2 regions of the Paenibacillus sp. VMFN-D1 genome follow, and region 2 is predicted to be linked to the other one. Evidence: a T-box and tRNA genes for the amino acid it is inferred to sense, from the RefSeq annotation. Region 2 holds a T-box; the other holds one or more tRNA genes.
What was found. The T-box of region 2 lies ahead of C7820_RS30500 (valine--tRNA ligase). A T-box ahead of a tRNA ligase gene usually reads a tRNA of that ligase, here a tRNA-Val.
Positions count from the first base shown of each region.

Region 1: it encodes a tRNA-Val, which carries the amino acid that the T-box ahead of C7820_RS30500 (valine--tRNA ligase) is inferred to sense. The anticodon was not compared.

Region 1 covers NZ_QRDU01000001.1:370,243-381,602, reverse strand. Annotated here, with positions in the region: gene gndA (NADP-dependent phosphogluconate dehydrogenase) at 1-1,167, opposite strand, end outside; gene C7820_RS01790 (hypothetical protein) at 1,349-1,945, opposite strand; gene C7820_RS01785 (YktB family protein) at 2,251-2,877, shown strand; gene C7820_RS01780 (MFS transporter) at 2,962-4,245, opposite strand; gene C7820_RS01775 (aminotransferase class I/II-fold pyridoxal phosphate-dependent enzyme) at 4,426-5,901, shown strand; gene C7820_RS01770 (DUF1292 domain-containing protein) at 6,002-6,319, opposite strand; gene C7820_RS01765 (copper amine oxidase) at 6,414-6,965, opposite strand; gene C7820_RS01760 (hypothetical protein) at 7,162-7,353, opposite strand; gene C7820_RS01755 (MBL fold metallo-hydrolase) at 7,486-8,223, shown strand; gene C7820_RS01750 (DUF3892 domain-containing protein) at 8,330-8,569, opposite strand; gene C7820_RS01745 (GNAT family N-acetyltransferase) at 8,660-9,103, opposite strand; gene C7820_RS01740 (hypothetical protein) at 9,494-9,691, opposite strand; tRNA gene C7820_RS01735 (tRNA-Val) at 9,859-9,931, shown strand; gene C7820_RS01730 (hypothetical protein) at 10,028-10,345, opposite strand; gene C7820_RS01725 (YjfB family protein) at 10,523-10,699, shown strand; gene C7820_RS01720 (hypothetical protein) at 10,903-11,097, shown strand; gene C7820_RS33380 (hypothetical protein) at 11,263-11,360, shown strand, end outside.
Region 2 covers NZ_QRDU01000006.1:402,411-413,770, reverse strand. Annotated here, with positions in the region: gene C7820_RS30525 (Maf family protein) at 1-307, opposite strand, end outside; gene C7820_RS30520 (DUF4321 domain-containing protein) at 333-575, opposite strand; gene C7820_RS30515 (SPOR domain-containing protein) at 694-1,995, opposite strand; gene murC (UDP-N-acetylmuramate--L-alanine ligase) at 2,184-3,548, opposite strand; gene C7820_RS30505 (bifunctional folylpolyglutamate synthase/dihydrofolate synthase) at 3,553-4,929, opposite strand; gene C7820_RS30500 (valine--tRNA ligase) at 4,976-7,642, opposite strand; T-box leader at 7,701-7,958, opposite strand; gene C7820_RS30490 (LysM peptidoglycan-binding domain-containing protein) at 8,234-9,682, opposite strand; gene C7820_RS30485 (RluA family pseudouridine synthase) at 9,812-10,708, opposite strand; gene hemL (glutamate-1-semialdehyde 2,1-aminomutase) at 10,705-11,360, opposite strand, start outside.

The DNA of each region.
Region 1 (11,360 bases), on a different contig from region 2:
AAGCAGGTTTTTCAGGCCCGGATCTTTCTCGTAGGCGTCGGTGATGTTCTGCAGGAAGCGGGAGCGGATGATGCAGCCGCCGCGCCAGATTTTCGCCAGGTTGCCGTACTGCAGATCCCAGCCGTACTCGTCGGAAGCGACGCGCAGCTGCGCGAAGCCTTGGGCGTAGGATACGATTTTACTTGCAAACAGCGCCTTGCGGACGTTCTCGATAAACTCGGCTTTGTCCCCTTGGAACGGTGCTTTTTTCGGGCCGTTCAATATTTTGCTCGCTTCTACGCGTTCTTCCTTCATGGCCGACAGGAAGCGGGAGAACACGGATTCCGTGATCATGGACAGCGGCACGCCCAAATCCAGGGAGCTTTGGCTTGTCCACTTGCCCGTGCCTTTTTGTCCGGCTGCGTCCAAAATAACGTCCACCATCGGTTTGCCCGTCTCCGGATCCTTTTGGGCGAAAATATCGGCCGTAATTTCGATCAGGTAGCTGTCGAGCTCGCCCTTGTTCCAGTCGGAGAAAATTTCATGCAGTTCTTCGGCGCTCAAATCCAGCGTGTCCCTCAGAAGCTGGTAAGCTTCGCAGATCAGCTGCATGTCGCCGTATTCGATGCCGTTATGCACCATTTTTACGTAATGTCCGGCACCGTCCGGTCCGATATATGTACAGCAAGGCTCCCCGTTCACTTTGGCCGAAATCGCCGTCAGAATCGGTTCTACCAGTTCGTAGGCGCTTCTTTGTCCCCCAGGCATAATGGAAGGTCCCTTCAGAGCTCCCTCTTCCCCGCCGGATACGCCTGTCCCGATAAAGCGCAGCCCTTTTGCTTCCAGCTCCGCGCTGCGGCGCTGTGTATCCGGGAAGTACGCGTTGCCTCCGTCGATGATGATGTCCCCTTCGTCCAAGTGAGGCACCAGCTGCTCGATCGTGGCGTCGGTCGCCTTGCCGGCTTGTACCATAATTAAAATTTTTCGCGGTGTTTCCAGCGAGTTCACAAATTCCTCAATCGAGAAAGTCCCCGTCAGATTTTTTCCTTCGGCTTCCTTCAAAAGATCATGCGTTTTTTCTGGAGAGCGGTTAAACACGGAAACGGTGAAGCCTCTGCTCTCAATGTTGAGTGCCAGATTTTTGCCCATGACAGCAAGGCCGATGACACCAATTTGTTGTTTCGACATATGTTTTTTCTCCATTCTTTGCGATTTTTTGATGAAAATTTTAGAACAAGCCTATTTTAACGTGTTTACGCGTGAAAGTGAAGTCCGGGTTCGGCAGTCAGCTGCCCGTGATAAAACACCCCGCAGCGCATCCGAGGTGTTTATGAACGATCTTCCATTCTATTGTCGTACAAAAGGTAATTTACCATTCAAGCATCATTAAATCCTTGGACAGGGCGGCGAGCTTCTCCTTGCTCTTCTCCGCTTTTTCGGCATCTCCGGCCTGCATCGCCTCGTACAGGCGCTCCAGCTCGTCATCCAGCTCAAGCCTCAGGAGCTGCAGGCGCAAGTCGCCCTCTTTGGAGAAATACATTTTGGAAATCTCCTGCTCCGTCATAAAAGGACCCTTCTGATACAATACTTTTTGCTGATAGCCTGAAATTTCGACAAGCCGGATCACCTCGCCGAATAGAATGCTCTCGATCAGAATCTGGCGGTCCTTGAACCGTTTGACGATCGCGTGACCGCGGGTATCCTCGATCAGCTTCTCCATCCATTCCGCCAGCTTGGCGTCCCGGATCGTGTAATCCCCAACCATCTTATAACCGTTTTTCGTCCGGTTAAACCGCAGCTTGACGAGTTTGCGCCCCGTTCGGACGGAGATGATGAACAGGGTTTCGTTTTCGCTCCAGTACAACGAATAGCCGTCTTGAATCAAATCCTTGATCAGGTCCTGAATATGCCGCCGGTTAAACCGAAGCTCCAAATTGCAGTATTCCACTTCATAGCTCTTATTCACGGCACTCCCTCCTTCAAAATTGGACCGCCTTTGGCTGTTCCTTCTCCCGCTTCTTAAGACCGGCGGGCTGGAATCGGCCGGTGATTCTTCAGCTTCGTTATCAAGCTGATGGCTTAACAGCTTTGCTATATTTTATACTTTATCCTATGTAACGGTAACTTGGTTTATTGACTATTTTTACCCGACAGGGCGCAGCATCAAACGGAAAAAACCGGCCGGAAGCCCTGCCAATTAAAGATCCGCCGCGGATTATGGTATAATGGGACAAAAATTCAACACGCATTTGGATGGAGGAGGCAGCAAGAATGCCGTTTGCAGGATTTAACGCGCAGGATTTTGAAGTGTTTAATGTGGAGGGACTGGAGCCCCGGATGGAAGTGCTCATTGAGCGGGTTCGCCCCAAACTTGAAATATTAGGCAGCGAAATCGTACCATTCCTGTCCGCGCTCTGCGGAGAGGAAATGTTCGTTCACGTGGCCAAGCATGCCCGCCGGACGGTGAATCCGCCGAACGATACCTGGGTGGCTTGGGCGGCCAACAAACGCGGCTACAAAGCCCTCCCTCATTTTCAGGTGGGCATGTTCGGCACGCATCTGTTCATCATCTTTGCGATCATTTACGAGAGCATGAACAAGTCGGTATTCGCCGAGCACCTGGAAAGCAAGAAAGGAATCGCAGCTGTCAAAAGGCTCCCCAAAACGTTCTATTGGTCGATGGACCATATGGACCCCGGCTTTACCCCGCAGTCTGAAATGACGGCCGCAGACTTCGCCAAAATGGCGGACAAGCTGAAGAACGTCAAAAAATCCGAGGTGCTGTGCGGACTCCGGATTGAAAAAGGGGACCCCGTGCTGGAGAACGGAGACCAGCTGGTGTCCGTCATTCATTCCACTTTTGAACAGCTGCTGCCGCTGTATAAAATGGCGTTCTAACCGCCGCTACGGTGCAGCCAAATATTAAAGGATAGAGCAGCCGGTACGCATAAGCGCGCTGGCACCCTATCCTTTTTTTGTTCCTTACGGCGCCTCTGCCCGCTTCTTGCGCGACAAAACGAGGTGGATCACAAACAGCACGGCCATGACGATGCTGCTGGCGACAAAAGGCACCGAATGCCCGAGACGGTCCCAGAGCTGACCCGAAACGATCGGCCCGACAACCATGCCCGAGCCTTGGAGGGTAAGGAAAAATCCCCAAACCGCTCCCCGCTCGCCTTTCGGAACATGCGTCGATACAAAGGTATTCCAGGCAGGCAGGATCATGGCATAGCTGATGCCCACCATACCTACGATGGCGAACACAACCGGCAGCGAGCGCACCGCCGAGAACATGATGAGGGAAATAGCCGCCAGCAGAAACCCGGCATTCAGGAAAGGGGCGGTTCCGAACCGGTCGACCAGCTTCCCGCATGGAATGATCGCCAGCACCGTAATGCCTCCGCCCGCGATCAGCAGCAGGCTGTACATGTTCGGAGACAGATGCAGCTCATTTTGAACGTACAGCGTGATCACCGGGCTGAGCAGCCCGATGACGAAGGATTGGAGAAACAGCGCCGGAAATACCAGCCAGCTGACCTTCAGGTTGTGCCTGATTTCGTACAGCGTCTTGCGGATGCTGGCAAAAAGATGATTTACCTTTCCGAGCAGCTGGGGAAGGAACCCTCTTACAGCTTCCGTCCTGCTTTCCATCCCCTGCCCATTGGCCTTGACTCTTCCCGGGAGGAGCAATGCAACCAGAACTACGATGATGCAGCAGCCGATAAGGATAAAAAATAGCGTCTGATAGTTTTTGTTCGTACGGTCCATCAAAAAATTCATGACGATCGGTCCTGCGCCTGTTCCGCCCAGCGAAGCGATCTCGAGCATGCCGATCATTTGTCCGCTGCTGCCTCTCGGACCCGAAATGGCCGTCGTCCCGGTCATGGCGCAGGGCCACAGCGGCGAAGTGCCTACCCCAAGAATAAAACAGGCAAGCGACAGCCAGCCTGCGCCGGATAAGAAGGCGATCATGCCAACCGCGACGATGGTCAGCAGCAGCGCCCCCGTCAGCGTTCTGCGGTACCCCAGCCGCTCGGCGATCCAGCCCGACGGGCTGCGGAACAGGTTGTCTCCGATATATTGAAGGGAAAAAGCGAGACCGATCGTATGGGCGCCGAGACCGAGCGAGTTTTTCATATAAACCGGCAAAATGGCCACCAGAAGCGACCCTTTCATAAATTCAACGAGAAATAGAATCGTCAGCAGCCCGATGAAAAAGGGCGAAATCAGCCGGCGGGCTGCCGCCGCTTCCGTTATTTGCGACACGCGTTTCACCACTTCCCTATTTTGGTTTGTGCGAATCCTCCCGGCAGTATGGTCTATACTAATAGTGTACCCCATATGGGGACGAGATTTTCACAGGGTCAAAAAGCCGCTTGCATTCGCCCCCCGATTTGCTATACTGAGCTTTGTAATTTTAACAGATGAAAGGTTGTGACAGCATACATGGACCATAGCCGTACCCCTTTATTTACAGCACTCACACAGCACGCGGCAAAAAATCCCGTTCAGTTCCATATTCCCGGCCACAAGAAGGGAATGGGGACCGATACCGAATTCAGAGAATTTATCGGCGATAACGCCCTCTCTATAGATCTGATCAATATTGCCCCGCTGGACGACCTCCACCAGCCGACCGGTGTCATCGAGGAAGCCCAGATTCTTGCTGCTGACGCTTTCGGCGCCGATTACACGTACTTCAGCGTACAGGGAACCAGCGGCGCGATTATGACCATGATTCTGACGATGTGCTCTCCTGGCGACAAAATCATCGTTCCCCGGAATGTCCATAAGTCGGTCATGTCCGCGATTATTTTCTCCGGGGCCAAGCCCGTCTTCGTATCGCCGGCCCGCGACGAAAATTTAGGGATCGACCACGGCATTACCGTCCGCTCCGTGCAGCGGGCCCTGGATCGTCATCCGGACGCCAAGGCGGTTCTCGTCATTAATCCGACGTACTTCGGCGTCTCCGCCAATCTGAAGGAGATCGTGGACCTCGCCCACAGCCGGCATGTGCCCGTCCTCGTGGACGAAGCCCACGGCGTGCTGACCCATTTCCATCCGGAACTGCCGATGTCCGCTATGGATGCCGGAGCGGATATGGCCGCGACGAGCGTGCATAAGCTGGGCGGCTCCATGACGCAGAGCTCCGTGCTGAATCTGAACACGAAGAACGGCTATGTCAATCCGCAGCGCGTGCAGACGATCATCAGTATGCTGACCACGACGTCGACTTCCTACATTTTGCTCGCCTCGCTGGATACCTCCAGACGGAACCTGGCGCTGAACGGATATGCCATGGCCCAAAGTGCCATCGACATGGCGCAGTCCGCCCGCAAGCAAATCAATGAAATTGAAGGTCTCTACTGCTTCGGCAAGGAAATTCTCGGCGGGGAAGCGACTTACGATTATGATCCGACCAAGCTGACCATCCATGTCCGCCACCTGGGCATCACCGGTTATGAGACCGAAAACTGGCTTCGCGAAAAGTATAATATCGAAGTCGAGCTGAGCGACATGTACAACATCCTGTGCCTGATTACGCCAGGGGATAACGAGGAGACCATCTCCATCCTGGTGAATGCGCTCCGCGAGCTGGCACAGACCTACTATAATGTAAACACAGCCAACGAGCTGGTTGTTAAAATTCCGGAAATTCCGCAGCTGTCCCTCATCCCAAGGGACGCCTTCTACGGGGATACGGAAGTCATTCCGTTCAAGGAATCGGCCGGACGCATCATTGCCGAGTTCATTTATGTGTATCCGCCGGGCATTCCGATCCTTCTTCCGGGAGAGGTCATCTCCCAAGACAATATCGACTACATCGTCGACCATGTGGACGTCGGACTCCCGGTAAAAGGACCGGAAGACCGGTATATTCAAAACGTCAAGGTCATTGTGGAAACCGATCCGATTTTTTAATACGCGCGGCTGTTTGCCGCCTGCACCAAAAAAGAAACCCCCGGTCCCGCTTTCGCTGCGGTTCGGGGGTTTCTTGGTGTAGGGCTTGTGGCGAAAAGGATTACTCCTGGTCCAACTGGGCAACCAGCTCGTTATAAGCGGCTTCCACCTTGTTCCATTCTTCTTCGTCTTCAATATTGTAAAGCATCATTTCCTCGTCCTCTTCCTCGACGCGAAGGATGATGCCGTCCGCTTCAGGATTCTCACGTTCCAGCAGCAGTGCATAAACGTTCTCGCCTACATCGAATGTTTCGACAAGAACCATTTCCACGTCTTTGCCGTTCTCATCTGTCAGCGTCAGAACAAATTCCTCATGCTCGTGATCATGGTCATGATCATGATTGCAGGCTTCGCCGTGTTCATGCTTGTGATCGCTCATTTTAACAAAAACCTCACTTATGGTTGGAATGGATCATACCACCGTATCGTATCACGTCCGCATGATCTGGTCAATTTATCCTCCTCGGGGGTTGTCAGTTCAGCGCAGTGATTACTTTTTGCGATACGAGGACGTAGTCGCTGGTCTTGGTGGCCTTAATGTAGAACCCCACTTTATATTTGCCCGCGCTGCTGAAATCATACGTAAAATCGTAAGTCCGGAACCAGAAATTATCCTTCTGGCTGCCGCTCACGTCCTGAGACTGGATGTCCTTGACCTTTCCCGAAGGATCCGTAATAGCCACCTTTACGCTAGCCACATCGTCCGATAAGCTGTCCACCTGGCAAAATACGTTAAATTTGAGCTTCCCTTTATTGACGTTACCGAAGACGGTATCTCCATTAAACAGAAATATATGTACGTTAGGCTTAATGAATTCAACCTTGTTCGTGTCTGAATTAAACTTTACGACCCCGTCAAACTCCCGGATCGGGACATAGGTTTTACCGTCGATGATATAACCGCCGTCCTGGATTTCCTTGCCGTTCATCCACACCCTGACTTTCTGGGTGATCGAATCCGCAAACACAGAACCCCCCATCAGGGAAAAGGCGAATACGCATACCATAACTTTCTTCCAATTCATCTTGTTCATTTCCCTCCATTTCCATCGTGATGTTGTATGTATATACGAAAAGTACAAACGCAAGTTGCGCTGTACATACGGACAAAACTCACATTTTTTCTCAAAAGTGAAGGGATTTTATTCCAGAAACACAAAAAAAGCCCCACCTTGTGGGACTATAGCTCCAAATTTTTGGTTCAGTTCCTCATTTCTCTCCTTACTTCTTGGTTAAAATACAGGGCACCCCTTTGCCGACCGCACCCGGAACTCTCATCCGTGCCGCGTACGCCATTCCCCGGGCACAAGGCGTTTTACAGGCCTCGCATACGTCGGAGGTCACGAGCCTCATGCCTCGGATGACCTTTTCCCCTTTGGCTTGTGCCGGTTTTTTGCTTTTTCCCTTCGCCATGACAAAACCCCATTTCGCGCGTTTACAGCATATTATGGGGGGAGATGGAAATTGGGAACTGTGGTGTATAATGAAAGAAAAAAATACGAACGGCATGCTCGGCATGCCGCTCATTCACAGGAGGATCAACCGATGAGCTTGCAGCTTCAGATGCTGGGGACAGGCAGCGCTTTTGCCAAAAAGTATTTCAACAATAATGCCATGCTCGGGGACGGGTCGTTCACTTTGCTGATCGATTGCGGAATTACGGCACCCCTCGCCCTTCACCAACTGGGCAAAACGTTTAATGACTTGGATGCCGTGATGATCACCCATATTCATGGCGATCATGTCGGCGGTCTGGAGGAGCTTGCCTTCCAGATGAAATATGCGTATCGTCGCAAAATGAAGCTTTATATCGCGGAAGCTTTGCGTGATGTGCTGTGGGAGCACACGCTGAAGGGCGGTCTGTCCCAACCTGGCGAGATCACCTGCCTCGAGGACGCCTTCGACGTACATACGCTTCAGCCGGGGGTTCCCTGCCGCCTGTCGGAGCAAATCGAGCTGGAGCTTATCCCGAACCGTCACATTCCGGGCAAAGACAGCTTTTCCCTCTATATTAACGGCCGGATCTTCTACAGCGCGGACATGACCTTCGACCCCGGGCTGCTGGACAAGCTCGTACGGGAACGCGGCTGTGATACGATCCTGCACGAGGTCCAGCTGGAAGGACCGGGCGAGGTGCATACGACGCTCAGTGAGCTGCTATCGCTGCCGGAGCCGGTTCAGCGTATGATCCGATTGATGCATTATGCGGATAATAAAGACGAGTTTGTAGGAAAAACCGGAGAAATGACCTTCCTTGAGCAAGGGCACGTATATACGCTGTAACCCTTGCAGGTCGATGTGGATTACGGGTGAAAAAACACAGCCGGCTGCAGAAAGATGAACCTTCTCTGCAGCCGGCTGTTATTTTTGGAAGCATGACGCTCGTCTTTTATTCAAAAGTAGGCAGGTTATCGAGATTATTCGACGGATCGCCGTCGGCGTCCCCGCGGATGTACATCTCGCCGTCACGGCCTTTAAAGACGTTTACTCCGGCAATGGCGCCCGCTTTTACTTCCTGCAGCGCCTGCTCGTAATCGAGCACCCGGCCCGACGACGTTTGAAAGGCCGTCAAGTCGCCGTCACCGTTCTTCTGTACTGCGATAAATTGTTCTCTTCCCGGGTTTCCCATCGATATCCACTCCTTAAGTTGTCATGATATATCAAGGTGACATATGGATATCGTTCCCTGAGAACATGGATTTATGCGAAGAAATGAAGCCTACAGTGTTTTCTTCATACGGACATGCGGAATGCCCGCGTCATCGAACGGCTCCTTGGAAATGACCTCATAGCCTTGTTTTGCATAAAACTGTTCAGCTTGGCATTGAGCATCCAGGATGGAATAGGCCAGCCCCAGTTCCCTCGCCCGCTCTTCCATCGCCATCAGCAAAATGCGGCCGAACCCGTGGGTGCGGAACTCGCGGCGAACCGCGATTCGCTGCATCTTGGCGGTATCGCTGTTATAATAAATGATCCGGCCGGTGGCCACATACTGATCCTTGTCCTGAAGGAGGATATGATGAACATTTTCGCTGATCACATCGTATTCGTCGATCTCCAGGTCGGCAGGCACGTTTTGTTCCTTGACGAACACCTCCTGGCGGATGTCCAGCGCATGTTCCAGCTGCTCGGGGGTCGTCACGTATACTATTTCTGCAGGCATCGGTTACCCTCTCTTTCATGCAATCAATATAAAAAACACGGCTGAATCATTATACAAAAAAATGATTTTCCTGTATAGTTGACTCATGAGAGCTCTATGGAAGGGAGACCATGGATCGTTATGGGCATGACTATTGCGCTGATCGTCATTTTATCAGCCATCTTAATCTATTCATTCATTTATGTCATCCAAAAAGGGTATTCACGCAAATGGGATGAGGAATAGGAGCAACGTTTATCGACGAACACTCACGGAAGATAGACCGCGTTTTTCGGAAGTTTTTCTTGCGATATAAGGAAAGCGAATCTCCGATGCAAATACTTTCTTATATCTAAAATTAACAAGGGCCGGTGCAGTCGGAGCACGGGCCCTATGTCTTGTCACGAGGAATCAGGGCGGCGTAATAGGGCCCTTGGAATACACATCCTCGCTGACCGATTTGCCGTAAACGTCCAGCATAATCGGTGAGTCGGCCATAGTTGAACCGGGCTTGATCGGCTCCTGCGCATCCGAAAACTCACCCGCGGGGGAGCATCCGGCAAGCAGCAGGCACAGCCCTGCCGCGAGCAGCCCGCCTTTGTTCAGCATACCTTGCCACTCCTTCTGTTTCGAAATATACTTTAGTTTTCGCCCGTTTGGATAGCTTCTAATCATGAGCGGCAAACAAATTGTACATGCCATTCACCGTGAGCCAAATAAAATGATTGACAGCTAACTTCGGCGCTGTTATTATATTAAATGTATCTGACTTATACGATCTGCTAGCTCAGCTGGGAGAGCACCATCTTGACAGGGTGGGGGTCAGTGGTTCGAGCCCACTGCAGATCATCTATAGAAACCCTTGAAGCTTAAGGCTTCAAGGGTTTTTTGTTATTTTCACACTTAACTGCAGACGTTTTGGCCCTGTCCCGTTAAGATAATCATCTATTTTGTTCCCACCTGGACCTCCGCCGTGTTTGCGAAGGAAACCGTTACATACGATATCTCAGGTTTCACATTTTCCAACAAAGGTGGGGTAACCAAATGGGTAAATTCTTTTTCCACGAACATGATCACGGCCATCGCTGCCATGTCCGCAAACCAAAACCAGTCGTCCTCAAAAAAGAAATCAAGAAAACGATATTCGTCAAAGTGGACTGGGAACCTGTAATCAAAAAGGTTCACAAAGAAAAGCATGTTTCCTGCCATAAGATTCACAAACAGCACCACCACTTCAAAAAACGCCACCATAAAAGATGCCACTGTCGCGATCACTTCGGTGGAGACATGTATTAATTCCGGATTTTTCGGATGAAATCAGCATGACACCTCCCTGATCGCACGCCCGGGAACTTGGTTCCCGGGCGGCATCTATTTTATAAATCACACCGAAAATCCGATAACATAGATGTTACCCATTTTACATAGAGGAGGCTTATGATGGATATCCCTGCTTTATCGATGGCCATGAGCCAGTCCCGGCTGGCTCAAAATGTGAGCATCCAGGTGCTTAAAATCGCTAAGGATCAAGCCTCGCAGGACGGTCAATCCCTGGTCAAAATGCTGGATAGCAGCGCCGCACCCCATTTGGGAAACCGTCTAGACATCCGGATTTAACTGCTCGGCATTCTTTTCTGCCCCTCCAGACGGAGGGTTTTTTTATTTTTCAGCACAACTGTTCAAATTAAATTCATATTTTAGGTCCATATCCCCACCAATCAAACATCCGTTCTCTATCCAACAGACGAAAATTATCTTATGATAAAGATAGTTATTGATACAAAAGTCTTACCAGTATGTGGATACGGGAGAATAGTCTCATGGAAAAGGAAATTGAAATGGCAATCCGCCGCGGCCATCAATTATTCGTTCAAAATTTGGATGGTGAATCCATCACCGGCATCCCTGAGAAATCCGATGATCCGGGAACTTTAAAGATGCGGACGGTGTATGGCTCCATGTGGATTCCGCTGGATGAAGTCGGCCATCTGTCACGCCTCATTCATATTCGTTAATATTCGCTGCCCTGCCTGGGCGGCTTTATTTTTTATATAACGATTAACCTTTTGGCTCGTAAGGTGCAGGAAAATGTGGTTCATCGGCGCGTGGAACGGTTTATCCTTACATATAAGGAACACACTATGGAAGTACCAACGATTCTATTGGAAGGACGTGTGGCGATGAATAAACCGAATGAAGAGGATCGTTTCCCCGGGGTCGACCCCATTCCGGATCCCGATCATGAAACGCCCTCATCCACGGACATGATTGAAGACGT
Region 2 (11,360 bases):
ATGTCAGCATGCGAACCGCATCCTGCTTGTCGACCGGCTTGCCCAGCACCTGATTGTCCAGCACAACAACCGTATCACTGCCGACGATCACGGCATCCTCCTTATCATCATGAAGCGAGGCATGAACGGCTTCCGCTTTGCGTAAGGCCAGTCCTTCCACGACCTGCTGCGGTGTCCAATCTTCGGGTGTATGTTCTTCAGCGTGACTGGGACGGATCTCAAACGGAATATGTAGAGAAGCGATCAGCTCCTGCCTTCTCGGTGAAGTTGATGCCAGAATAATGCGGCGTGAATGGTTTGATTTCAATGAAAGGATCTCCTTTGTCCGGTAGTTAAAGCCTGCGATACAGCCACACGGAGACAATGATGCCGATCAAACTCAGCAGGCTTAGTTTCATTTGAATGGTAATGTCGTAACTGATAATGTCCAAATTAGCTTGCGGTGACCATTTGATCATCGTGGATGCGGTCAGAAAAGAAAGAGCTTGTACAGGCTCCAGCGCTTTGGCTATCCATGCTCCCGCCAGCCAGCCAAGCAGCAGAAACAGCAGTAATATTCCAACATTCTTCTTCATTCTTCTCTTCCCTCGCCATAATTTGACACCCACATTATTATACGGTTATTTGGACGTCAATACAAACACAAATCCGGCATGGGGAAGTATTTCCATTTCCACGCCGGATCTTTGTGTTTTATGCTTTTTCCAGGGAAGCGACAAGCTGCTTCTGCAGCATGATGAATTCCATCATCCTGGACTGGATTTCCCATAAATGCCCCTTCGCCGTATTTTTGTTGTATTCCTCGACGGACGAAATCGAGCTGTTCATCGCCTGCTCCAGCTGCTTGCCCATCTCCTGCTGGTCCGCGCCCAGGCCGGCCTGGAACGGCTTCGCCGCCTCCGTCCACTGCCGGTGCAGATCGGTCAAACGGTTCATATCCTCGGTACCGATTTTCCCCGGAAGATCCTTGCCCAGGAGGCTCGCCGAGGTCTGGCTCAGCAGCGCAACCAGGTCCGCGCTCACCTGAAAATATTGGTTAACAGCCTCAGCGTCTCCGTTAAAATGCAGGGAAGTTGCGGCCGGGAGATCCACCTCCCGCACATACAGATCAACCCCTTCCGCCTTCAGCTGATTGCTGAGCAGCTTGGCCTGTTCGCGGTCTGTGGACAGACCCGCATACACCCGGTTTTCCTCATCCGGGTCGTTCCCTGCGGCAATGCCGTACTGCTCCAGCTCATCCTTCGCCTGCTGAACCCGGTCGGCGGTGCTGAAGACGCCATACTGCAGCATGTAGTAGGTTTGAGGACCCACCTCGACGGCGACCACCGGGACGGAAGCTTGATCCTCACCGGACTGCGCAGAGGTGCTTACAGCACTCGGGTTTCCTGTGCTGCCTCCCGGGTCCATCCCCGCAGATCCGTCCTTGAAAAAGGAAAGGACCACCAAACCGAACAACGCCCCGGTGACGATGGCTCCAGTTACCGTTCCGACGACTTTCCATATCGATCCAGGCCGGTGAGGCCGGTAGGAATACTCCTCGATGATGGGCCCGGGCCCCGCTTCATCGGGTCTGTTCTCGATGTTATCGTAGGCATCATAGCCCTCCCTGACCGTGTACCTATTATTGGCACGATCCAGGTCCCAGTCTTCTGAGCTGTCCGGATAGCGATGATCTGGCCCGTCCGCAACGGAATCATGCTCAGGAGTATCGTCTGCCCGCTCCTGGATTCCGTAACCCATCCTCTCCTCCAGACGCTCCCAGCTGTCCTCCCTGTTGAACGGATCACTCCATCCCTGCATCGACGCAGGCACAGCCGATATCGGGGTACGCTTTGTTTCAACATCGCGGCGGTTGCTACCGGAATTACGATCATCCGCCCATGCAGGGTTCTGTGCAGCGGATCCCGCAACACTCAATTGCCCGCGGTCCTTCTTATCTTCAAGCTGGCGCCCTTGTTCTTCATCAAACCGGAACGTCATTCTCGCCTTATTCACACCCAAACACCTCACCCTTGTCCGTATCTACTATGTATATATGATAGATTTCCAGAAGTTATGTTTGATTGTCCCACGAAAATGACAAGAGCAAAAAAACCGTAATCCCCCTTCAGAATCAGGGAATTACGGTTTCTTCAGTCATGATCATATGCACCCCGTGCCCATCCATCCGGCAGAGGCATTCCTTACATTGTCTTGGCGATTTCAGCCCCGACTTTCCAAATGTCGCCTGCCCCCATGGTCAGGACAAGCACCCCTGGCTGAAGCCGCGGCTTCAGATCGTTCAGGACATCTTCCTTCGTCGGCAAATAACGGGCGCCCGCATTGCTGTTTTTGACGATCAAATCAACCAGCTTTGAAGAGCTCACGCCCTCGATTTGCTTCTCGCCGGCTGGCGAATAAATGTCGGTAATGATCACTTCATCGGCTCCGCCGAAAGCCCGGCTGAATGCATCGAGCAGGAAGAAGGTCCGTGTGTAGCGCTGCGGCTGGAACACGGCGATAATCTTTTTGCCCGTAGCCTTGGCGGCGCTGATGGTAGCTTCGATCTCCGTCGGGTGATGCGCGTAATCGTCGATGATCAGAATATCGTTCTTCTCACCGAGCACCTGGAAACGGCGTTTGGCGCCGTGGAACTTCGAAACGCCCGCAGCGATGGATTCGAACGGAATCCCGGCCTTCAGGCAGGCGATCACCGTGGCCATGGCGTTATAGACGTTGTGGCGTCCCGGAACCGAAAGCTCGACGGTTCCCAGCGTCTGTCCGTTATGCTTCATCGTGAAGGATACGTGACGGTCGCCCAGGACCAGATCCTCGGCGGTATATTCCGCATCGGAATCGATCCCGTAGGTGGCCACATTGCAGCGGATCGAAGGAAGGATCGCGCGGATATTCGCGTCATCAGCGCAGACGACAGCCGTGCCGTCTTCCTTGATCTGGCTCAAAAACTGCACATAAGCGCTCTTCAGCTTCTCGAAATCGCCGTCGTAGTTTTCAAGATGATCCGCTTCAATGTTCGTCACGATGCCGAGCCACGGATGATACTGCAAAAAGGAGCCGTCGCTCTCATCCGCCTCAGCCACCACGTAGTCCCCTTTGCCGGCTTTGGCGTTCGTGCCGACGTTCATAATTTCCCCGCCGATAATAAACGTCGGATCTGCGCCGCATTCCTCCATGGCGAGTGCAATCATGGACGACGTAGTCGTCTTGCCGTGTGCTCCCGCAACGGCGATGCCCTTGCGCTCATTCAGCAATCTGGCCAGCATTTGCGAGCGGTGAAGGATCGGAATGTTCAGATGCTCCGCCTCTCTTCGTTCCACGTTGTCTTTGGGAAGTGCCGTCGAATAGACGACCAAATCCGCACCGTGAACCTGCTCGGCCGTATGGCCTATATAAATTTTGGCTCCCTTGGCAGCCAGTTTTTCCGTTAATTCCTGGGCAGCCACGTCCGAACCCGTGACCGTGTATCCCATTTCCAGCATAACCCGTGCGATGGCGCTCATCCCGTAGCCACCAATACCGATAAAATGAACATGTTCAGAATTCAACAGATTTTCACCAACCTTTTTCAGAATCGGTCTGACCCAGCAGGGCTGCCCGCACATCAGAAATCAAATACAGCGTGCCGGACACCACTGCCAAATCCCCCGGTTCTGTCCGTGACTTAAGTATGTCTAGCGCGTGTTTCCAATCCGGTTCTACGATGATCTGCAAACCTGGTTTGCCGTGAGAATGCTTCAGCCGCTCCACAATGTCCAGCAAAGCATCAGCGTCCATTTTTTTTCGGAAATCCGGCTCGGTCAGGATAAGCGTATCCACTATTGGAAGTATATGCTTCAATGAGGACTCATGATGCTTATTTGACAGCATTCCCATCATCAAATTTAACTGTTTAAAGTGATAATGCCTTTGCAGGCTCTTGCTGAGGCTCTCCAGCCCCTCCGGATTATGCGCCCCGTCCAGAACAATCCGCGGAGAATCGCCCACTTCTTCGAGCCGGCCGGCCCACTTCGTATCCCGGAACCCCTTCAGCAGATCCTCATCGTCCATGACAAAAGCCATGTACTGCCGCAGCACTTCCAGCGCCATCATCGCGCCGGCGGCATTGGCAATCTGGTGCTCGCCCTTCATTCCGATGCTCAGATCCAGCTCGCGGAAAGGACCTTTGAAATGGAACGTCTGCAAGGAACCGTCCAGACCGGTATATTCGTAGGTGAACTGCTCTCCCGCCAAATACAGCGTCGTGCGGCACTCTTCGGCTTTTTGCTTCAGCACCTCAATGACTTCCGGCTGGTTCACGCAGCTGACCACCGGAACGCCTGGTTTGATAATGCCGGCCTTTTCCGTGGCGATTTCCACAAGCGTATCGCCAAGAATATCGGTGTGGTCCATCCCGACATTGGTGATGACGGAGACGATGGGGTGAACGATGTTCGTTACATCCAGCCTTCCCCCGAGCCCGGTCTCCCATACAACCACGTCAGGGTAGCATTCCTCGGCATAATACAGAATCGCCAGAGCCGTGGACACTTCGAACATCGTCGGCGATCCGAGCTCCGTGGCCGCAATCTCCTGCACCGCAGGGTACAGGCGGTTCGCCAAGGAGAGCAGCACCTCCTCCGGTATGTCTTCCCCGTTGTACTGAAAGCGGTTCGTGAATTTGGTGATATACGGCGAAGTATACGTGCCTACCGAATAACCGCTTTGCAGAAGTACACGGGTCAGGTAAGCGCATGTCGACCCTTTCCCGTTCGTACCGGCGACATGAATGAATTTCAGCCTCCGGTGCGGGTTCCCGAACTTCTCCATTAACGTTTCGATCCGCTGCATCCCCGGTCTGATCCCAAACGGAATCAGACCGTTAATCCAATTCGCCGCCTCTTCATATGTGCGCAGAGAAGCCTCCCGTCCGGCTTCCAATTGATCCCCCATACCATTCACCTTCTGAATTTTAGTTAAGTTTTCTGCTGCGTCGTGATCAGCCTCTCAGCTCTTCGATCCGTGCGATGACTTTGCTGCGTTTATCGGAATAGTCGGCCATCTTGGCCTTCTCCTCTTCAATGACTTTTGCCGGCGCTTTAGCCACAAAGCCTTCATTGGCCAGCTTTTTCTCCACCCGCTGCACTTCGCTGTTCAGATGCTGCAGCTCTTTCTCCAGCCGCGCAATCTCCTGGTCAATGTCGATCAGACCGGCAAGCGGCAGGTACAGCTCGGCACCGGTAATCACGGCGGTCATCGCCTTGTCCGGCGTCGTCAGGTCCAGACCTGCCGTAAAGCTCGAGGTGTTGCAGAAGCGCTGAACGTATACTTCGTTCCGGTTCACGATCTGCAGCACTTGCTCGTCGCCCGCCTTCAGCATCAGCTCGATCTTCTTGCTCATCGGAACATTAACCTCTGCGCGGATGTTGCGAACGGCACGGATGGCATCCATCAGCAGCGACATCTCGGCTGCAGCTTCGGCATCCTCGAAGGCTGGATCATACTCCGGCCATGCCGCAAGCGTGATCGTTTCCCCTTCGTGAGGCAGATGCTGCCAAATTTCTTCGGAGATGAACGGCATAAACGGATGAATCATCCGCAGCGTGCGGTCCAGCACATAGCTAAGCACCGACTGCGTCGTTTTCTTGGCGCTCACATTGTCTCCGTACAAAGAGAGTTTGGCAAACTCAATGTACCAGTCACAGAGGTCATCCCAAATGAAGTTATACAGGAGCCGGCCCGTTTCACCAAATTCGTAGGCATCTATTAGACGCGTAATGTCACGGGAAGTTTCGTTCAGGCGGTGGAGAATCCAGCGGTCCGCCGTGCTGAGCTCTCCGCTTATGTCAATGTCGTCATATGTGAATCCTTCCAGATTCATCAGAGCGAATCGGGAAGCGTTCCAGATTTTATTGGCAAAGTTGCGCGCCTGCTCCACGCGTTCCCAGCGGAAGCGCAGATCCTGCCCCGGCGTGCTGCTCGTGGAGATCATGTAGCGCATCGCATCTGCGCCGTACCGTTCGATGACGTCGAGAGGGTCGACGCCGTTGCCGAGCGACTTGGACATTTTCCGTCCTTCGGAATCCCGGACCAGACCGTGCATCAGCACGTCCTTGAACGGAATTTCGCCCGTAAATTCCAGCGCGGTAAAGATCATCCGGGCTACCCAGAAATAGATGATGTCATAGCCCGTAACGAGCACGTTCGTCGGATAATAACGCTCCAGATCCGCCGTCTGCTCCGGCCAGCCGAGGGTAGAGAACGGCCACAGCGCCGAACTGAACCAGGTGTCCAGAACGTCGTTGTCCTGTGTAAGCTCGGTGCTTCCGCATTTGGAGCATTGGGTTACATCCTCATGGGCTACGTGGATCTCGCCGCAGGATTCGCAGTACCAAGCCGGAATCCGGTGTCCCCACCACAGCTGACGGGAAATACACCAATCCCGGACGTTTTCGATCCAGTTCAGGTATGTTTTCTCGAAACGCTCCGGAACAAAGCGTACCCCATTGCCCGCCTTTTGCGCCTCGATGGCTCTTTCCGCGAGCGGCTGCATTTTAACGAACCACTGCGTCGACAGGTAAGGCTCGACTACGGCGCCTGTGCGCTCGCTGTGCCCTACCTGGTGCACATGGTCTTCGATTTTGATCAGCACGCCGAGGTCCTTCAAATCCTGAACGATCTGCTTGCGGCAATCGGCCCGGTCCATGCCTTCGTACTTCGCGGCCTGGTCATTCATCGTGCCGGTCTCGTCCATCACGATGATTTGCGGCAGATCGTGGCGCAATCCCACCTCAAAATCGTTCGGATCGTGTGCCGGGGTAATTTTTACGGCGCCGCTGCCGAATTCACGTTCCACGTACTCGTCGGCGATAATCGGAATCTCGCGTCCGACAATCGGGAGCACGAGCATCTTGCCGATCATGTCCTTGTAGCGCTCGTCTTTCGGATGAACCGCTACCGCCGTATCGCCAAGCATCGTCTCAGGACGTGTGGTTGCTACCGTAATGTGGCCGCTTCCGTCCTTCAGCGGATACTGCAAATGATACAGATGGCCGTTGACTTCTTTATATTCAACCTCAATATCGGACAAGGCGGTTCTGGCGGCCGGATCCCAGTTGATGATCTTTTTGCCGCGGTAGATCAGCCCTTTTTCATAGAGTTTCACGAAAACTTCGCGAACCGCCTTCGACAGACCTTCGTCAAGCGTAAACCGCTCTCTGGAGTAATCCAGCGAAAAGCCCATTTTGGCCCACTGTTCATGAATCGTTTCCGCGTATTGGTCCTTCCATTCCCACACTTTCTCGAGGAACTTCTCGCGTCCCAGATCGTGGCGGCTAATATTCTGCTCACGCAGCTTCTGCTCCACCTTGGTCTGCGTCGCGATGCCCGCATGGTCCGAGCCCGGAAGCCACAAGGCGTCGTACCCCTGCATCCGCTTCGTGCGAATCAGAATATCCTGCAGGGTAAAGTCGAGGGCGTGCCCGATATGGAGCATCCCCGTTACGTTTGGCGGCGGAATCACGATCGTATACGGCTCCGCCCCGGGCTTCTGCCCGGCTTTGAAATACTGGCCGTCGATCCAGTATTTGTACCATTTCTTCTCGGCCGATTTCGGGTCATACGTCGTCGGCATCCCGGTTGTTGCTTGGTTTTCCTGGTCTGTCATATTGTTCATCCTCCATCACAAGATCAGCTTTGCCAAAAATACAAAAAACCTTTCGTCCTCAAAGGACGAAAGGCTGTTCTTTCGCGGTACCACCTTTGTTTTGCGACAGCAAGCACAACCACGCATGCCTTCGCAACACTTCGTACAGATAACGGCTGCAGCCGGCCGGCTCTACCTCCCGCGCCTTCGGACGCAAGTGCTCAAACCGACAACTTCCGGGCGACTTCGGACAGCTGCATCCTGCGGAATCTTCCAGCGCTGCAATTCCGCTCTCTGAAGGGCAATACCGCCTACTCTTCCCGTTCATCGTTTTTGTGAAGATGGTAAAATGGATTCATTTTCAGTGAAGCTGAAGCGTTTCATATCGCAAGAAAAACTTCCGCCAAATACGGAATGTCATCTGTACCTGACGTTCGTTGATGTTTTTCTGCAAAACATATACTCCATAATAACGCGCTTCATGTCGATAGTCAACTTCCCTTGGCCCAAAGTGCAGGACCATTTTCCCGTGTTCAGGCAGACCTCATCCCGGGAACAAAAAAAGAGCCTTGCGCCGCAAAGCGCCAGGCTCCTCTGATTGCCTCAAAAACGTTACGGGATATACAGAATTTGACCTTCCTGAACGGTCTGGTCCGCCAGCCGGTTGTACAACACAAGCTCCCGCGGCGTCAGCTGATAACGGTCGGCGATCGTCTCGAGCGTCTCCTCCCGCTGAACGATGCACAGCCGGACCTTACGGAACGGAGTCTGCTCGGAGATACTGCCGAGGAACAGGTTCTTCCACTTGATATCATCGGCTTCTGCAGCACCCGCGCTGGCGACGGCATCCGCAGCCTGCTGCTCCTCCTGTGCCTGCTGGTACTCAAGCTCCTTGATCGAACGGCTTGAGGACAAGATCGAGGAAAAGCCGATCGCTTCCTTCTCGCCGGACTCGGGTTCCTTCTTGCTTCCGAGCGCAATCCGCATTTCCCGGTCTTCAGGCGGTTCTTCCTGCTGAGCTTTATCCTGGAAAGCTCCAAACGGGAACGTAGGCTCGCTGAACGGATCTTTACCCGCCGCGTTCAAATAGATGTCTTCTTCCTGCTCTTCATCCACCTGAACCGCCGTCGCTTCCGGATGCAGCAGCTCCGACTCCTCTTCATGCTCAAAATGCCACTTGTTCGGGTACTGGGGCTCCGCTGTCCGGTCTGATGGTTCCTTGTCCGTATGTAAAGCGGATAATCCGGCCACCTGCGGCGGAGGCGCTGCCGCTTCCCGCTCAGGTTCGCGGGCAAATTCCCATGCGGTAGACGGCGCAGTTTCGCGGGAATCGGACGCCTGAGGCACAGCGGCTTCCTCCGGCTCGGACGGAGGAACATCAGCCGCTTGCCATATGGCTTCCCAGGCTGCCGCTTCCCGTGCTTCATCCGAGTCATCGGCTTCCGCGGCTTCGATCGGAACCTGTTCCGGCTGCTCCGCCTGAATTTGGGACTGAGGCGGCGTAAAGGACGGAGCCGGTGCGGTCCAGACAGGCGCAGGGTCGTCCGGCGGCGTGAATTCGCGCTGTTCCGGTTCTGCTGAAGCCGGTTCTTCCTCCCGCTCTTGCGCGAAGATAGCCGCTTCCTCCGGAAGGTCCTCATCCGGTGCATGAACTACCGTGAATTCGTCCGCTTTCCAGGCGGGTGAATCCGCGGCCTGAGTCTCGATGCCGCGCAGAGAGAGAACGCCCGTAATATTCAGGCTTCGTTTGGACAGCAGGTCGACGTCGAAATTTTCGATTTCCACCGCAATGTCATCCAGCGAGGTTACCCGGTTCAAGGGAACCGTAATCTCCACTGGAATGAAATGCTCCAGCCGCTGCGTCCCTTCTTCCTCACCTTCGCTTCTGTACAGCCCCGACAGGAGCAGATGCCCGCGCAGACTGGCTTGTTCGTCCTGGCTGATCACTTGAATATGCGGAAGCAGCTCGATTTCCTCGAGTTCTTCGATTCCCGCCACGTCTTCGTTTAAATGAATGCGTTCGTAAATGTCAAAGCGTAAACCGTAGGACTGGTCAAACACAAATAACGTCCTCCTTTTCGGCATATTTCTAACCGTGGGCCATCCCCACAGCACGAGCCAAAATCGTTACTCGTTCTATTTATATGCTTTAAAAAGAGGAGCATGCCAGTTTTCATATGATACTTAGGTTTACGCTCTCACAAGGGCTTTGAGACGCTCCATATCCTCGGGCCACGGATCACCCACCTCAATCTGCTCGCGTGTGAGCGGATGGGCGAAAGAGAGACGCTCCCCGTGCAGCGCCTGCCTGCCGATGGCGGATATGCTTCCGCCATACAGGGCATCGCCCAGCAGCGGGTGGCCGACATGACTGAGATGAACGCGGATCTGATGCGTCCGTCCGGTTTCCAGCTCCAAGTAGACGAGGCTGGCTTGATTCCCGGCTTCTGCATGGAGAATCCGGGTCACCGCAGATTGCCCTCCCGGAGACACGCGTCTGCGCTGCTTGTGATGGCGGTCCTTGCCGATGGGCAGGTCGATGACCTTCAGATCCGCAGGGATCCGCCCCTCGACAAAGGCGGCGTAAATCCGCGAAATCCGCTTGCCGCTCATCTCCTTGTCCAGCACAAGCTGCGCCCAGTCATTTTTGGCATACAGCACGGGCCCGGTGGTATGCTGGTCGAGCCGATGAATATGCCTGACCGCAATCTCTTCCCCCTGCATCTGATAATGGGCGGCCACGGCATGATCCAACGTGATTTCGTCGGAGTGTCCATCCGGGTGAACCTTCATCCCGGCAGGCTTGTGAACGACCAGGCAGAAGTCGTCCTCGTACAGCACGGTGAGATCCATCCAGATCGGCTCGATCCCCGCCTTGCGGGCAGCAAAAAGGGCCAGCCGAAGCCGGTCCCCTTTCCACTCGATGCCTTTTGACGCCTTAAGCTGTCCAAGCAGCTTCTCCGGCATGCCTGCCTCGTTCAGCAGCCACGCCGCGGCCGCCGCTTCGCGGTCTTCGGCCGATGCGATTTTTTTGCCCGGAGCCAGCTCCAGCCATTCCCCGCGCCGGAGCCAGTGGTTCAGGCTCACAGCTGCTTAAGGGCGTTGTAATTGGCTTCGATCGTCGCATCGATGTCTTCGATGCTGTGGGCAGCCGATACAAACATCCCCTCAAATTGGGAAGGAGCCACGCTCACGCCTTCCTCAATCAGATTGCCGAAATATTTGGTGAAGCGCGGAATGTCGCTCGTCTTCGCCGTATCGTAATTCACGACAGGCCCTTCTGTGAAGAAAGGACATACCATGGAACCGACGCGGTTAATCGTCACCGGAATGCCAAGCTCTTTGGCATTGTTCACAAAACCGGCCTCCAGACGGGCTGCGCGCTCTTCCAGCTGGTCATATACGGCAGGCGTCAGGAGCTTCAGCGTCGTATATCCAGCCGCCATGGCCAGCGGATTTCCGCTCAGCGTGCCCGCTTGGTAAATCGGACCGGACGGTGCCACTTTCTCCATAATTTCGCGTTTGCCGCCGTATGCGCCGACAGGCAGTCCGCCGCCGATCACCTTGCCCAGGCAAGTCAGGTCAGGCGTAATGCCGAACCGGCCTTGGGCACAGTTCAAATGAACACGGAACCCGGTCATGACCTCATCAAAAATGAGCAGGCTGCCATATTTTGTCGTGATTTCGCGCAGGCCCTCCAGAAAGCCCGGAAGCGGAGGTACGACGCCCATATTGCCGG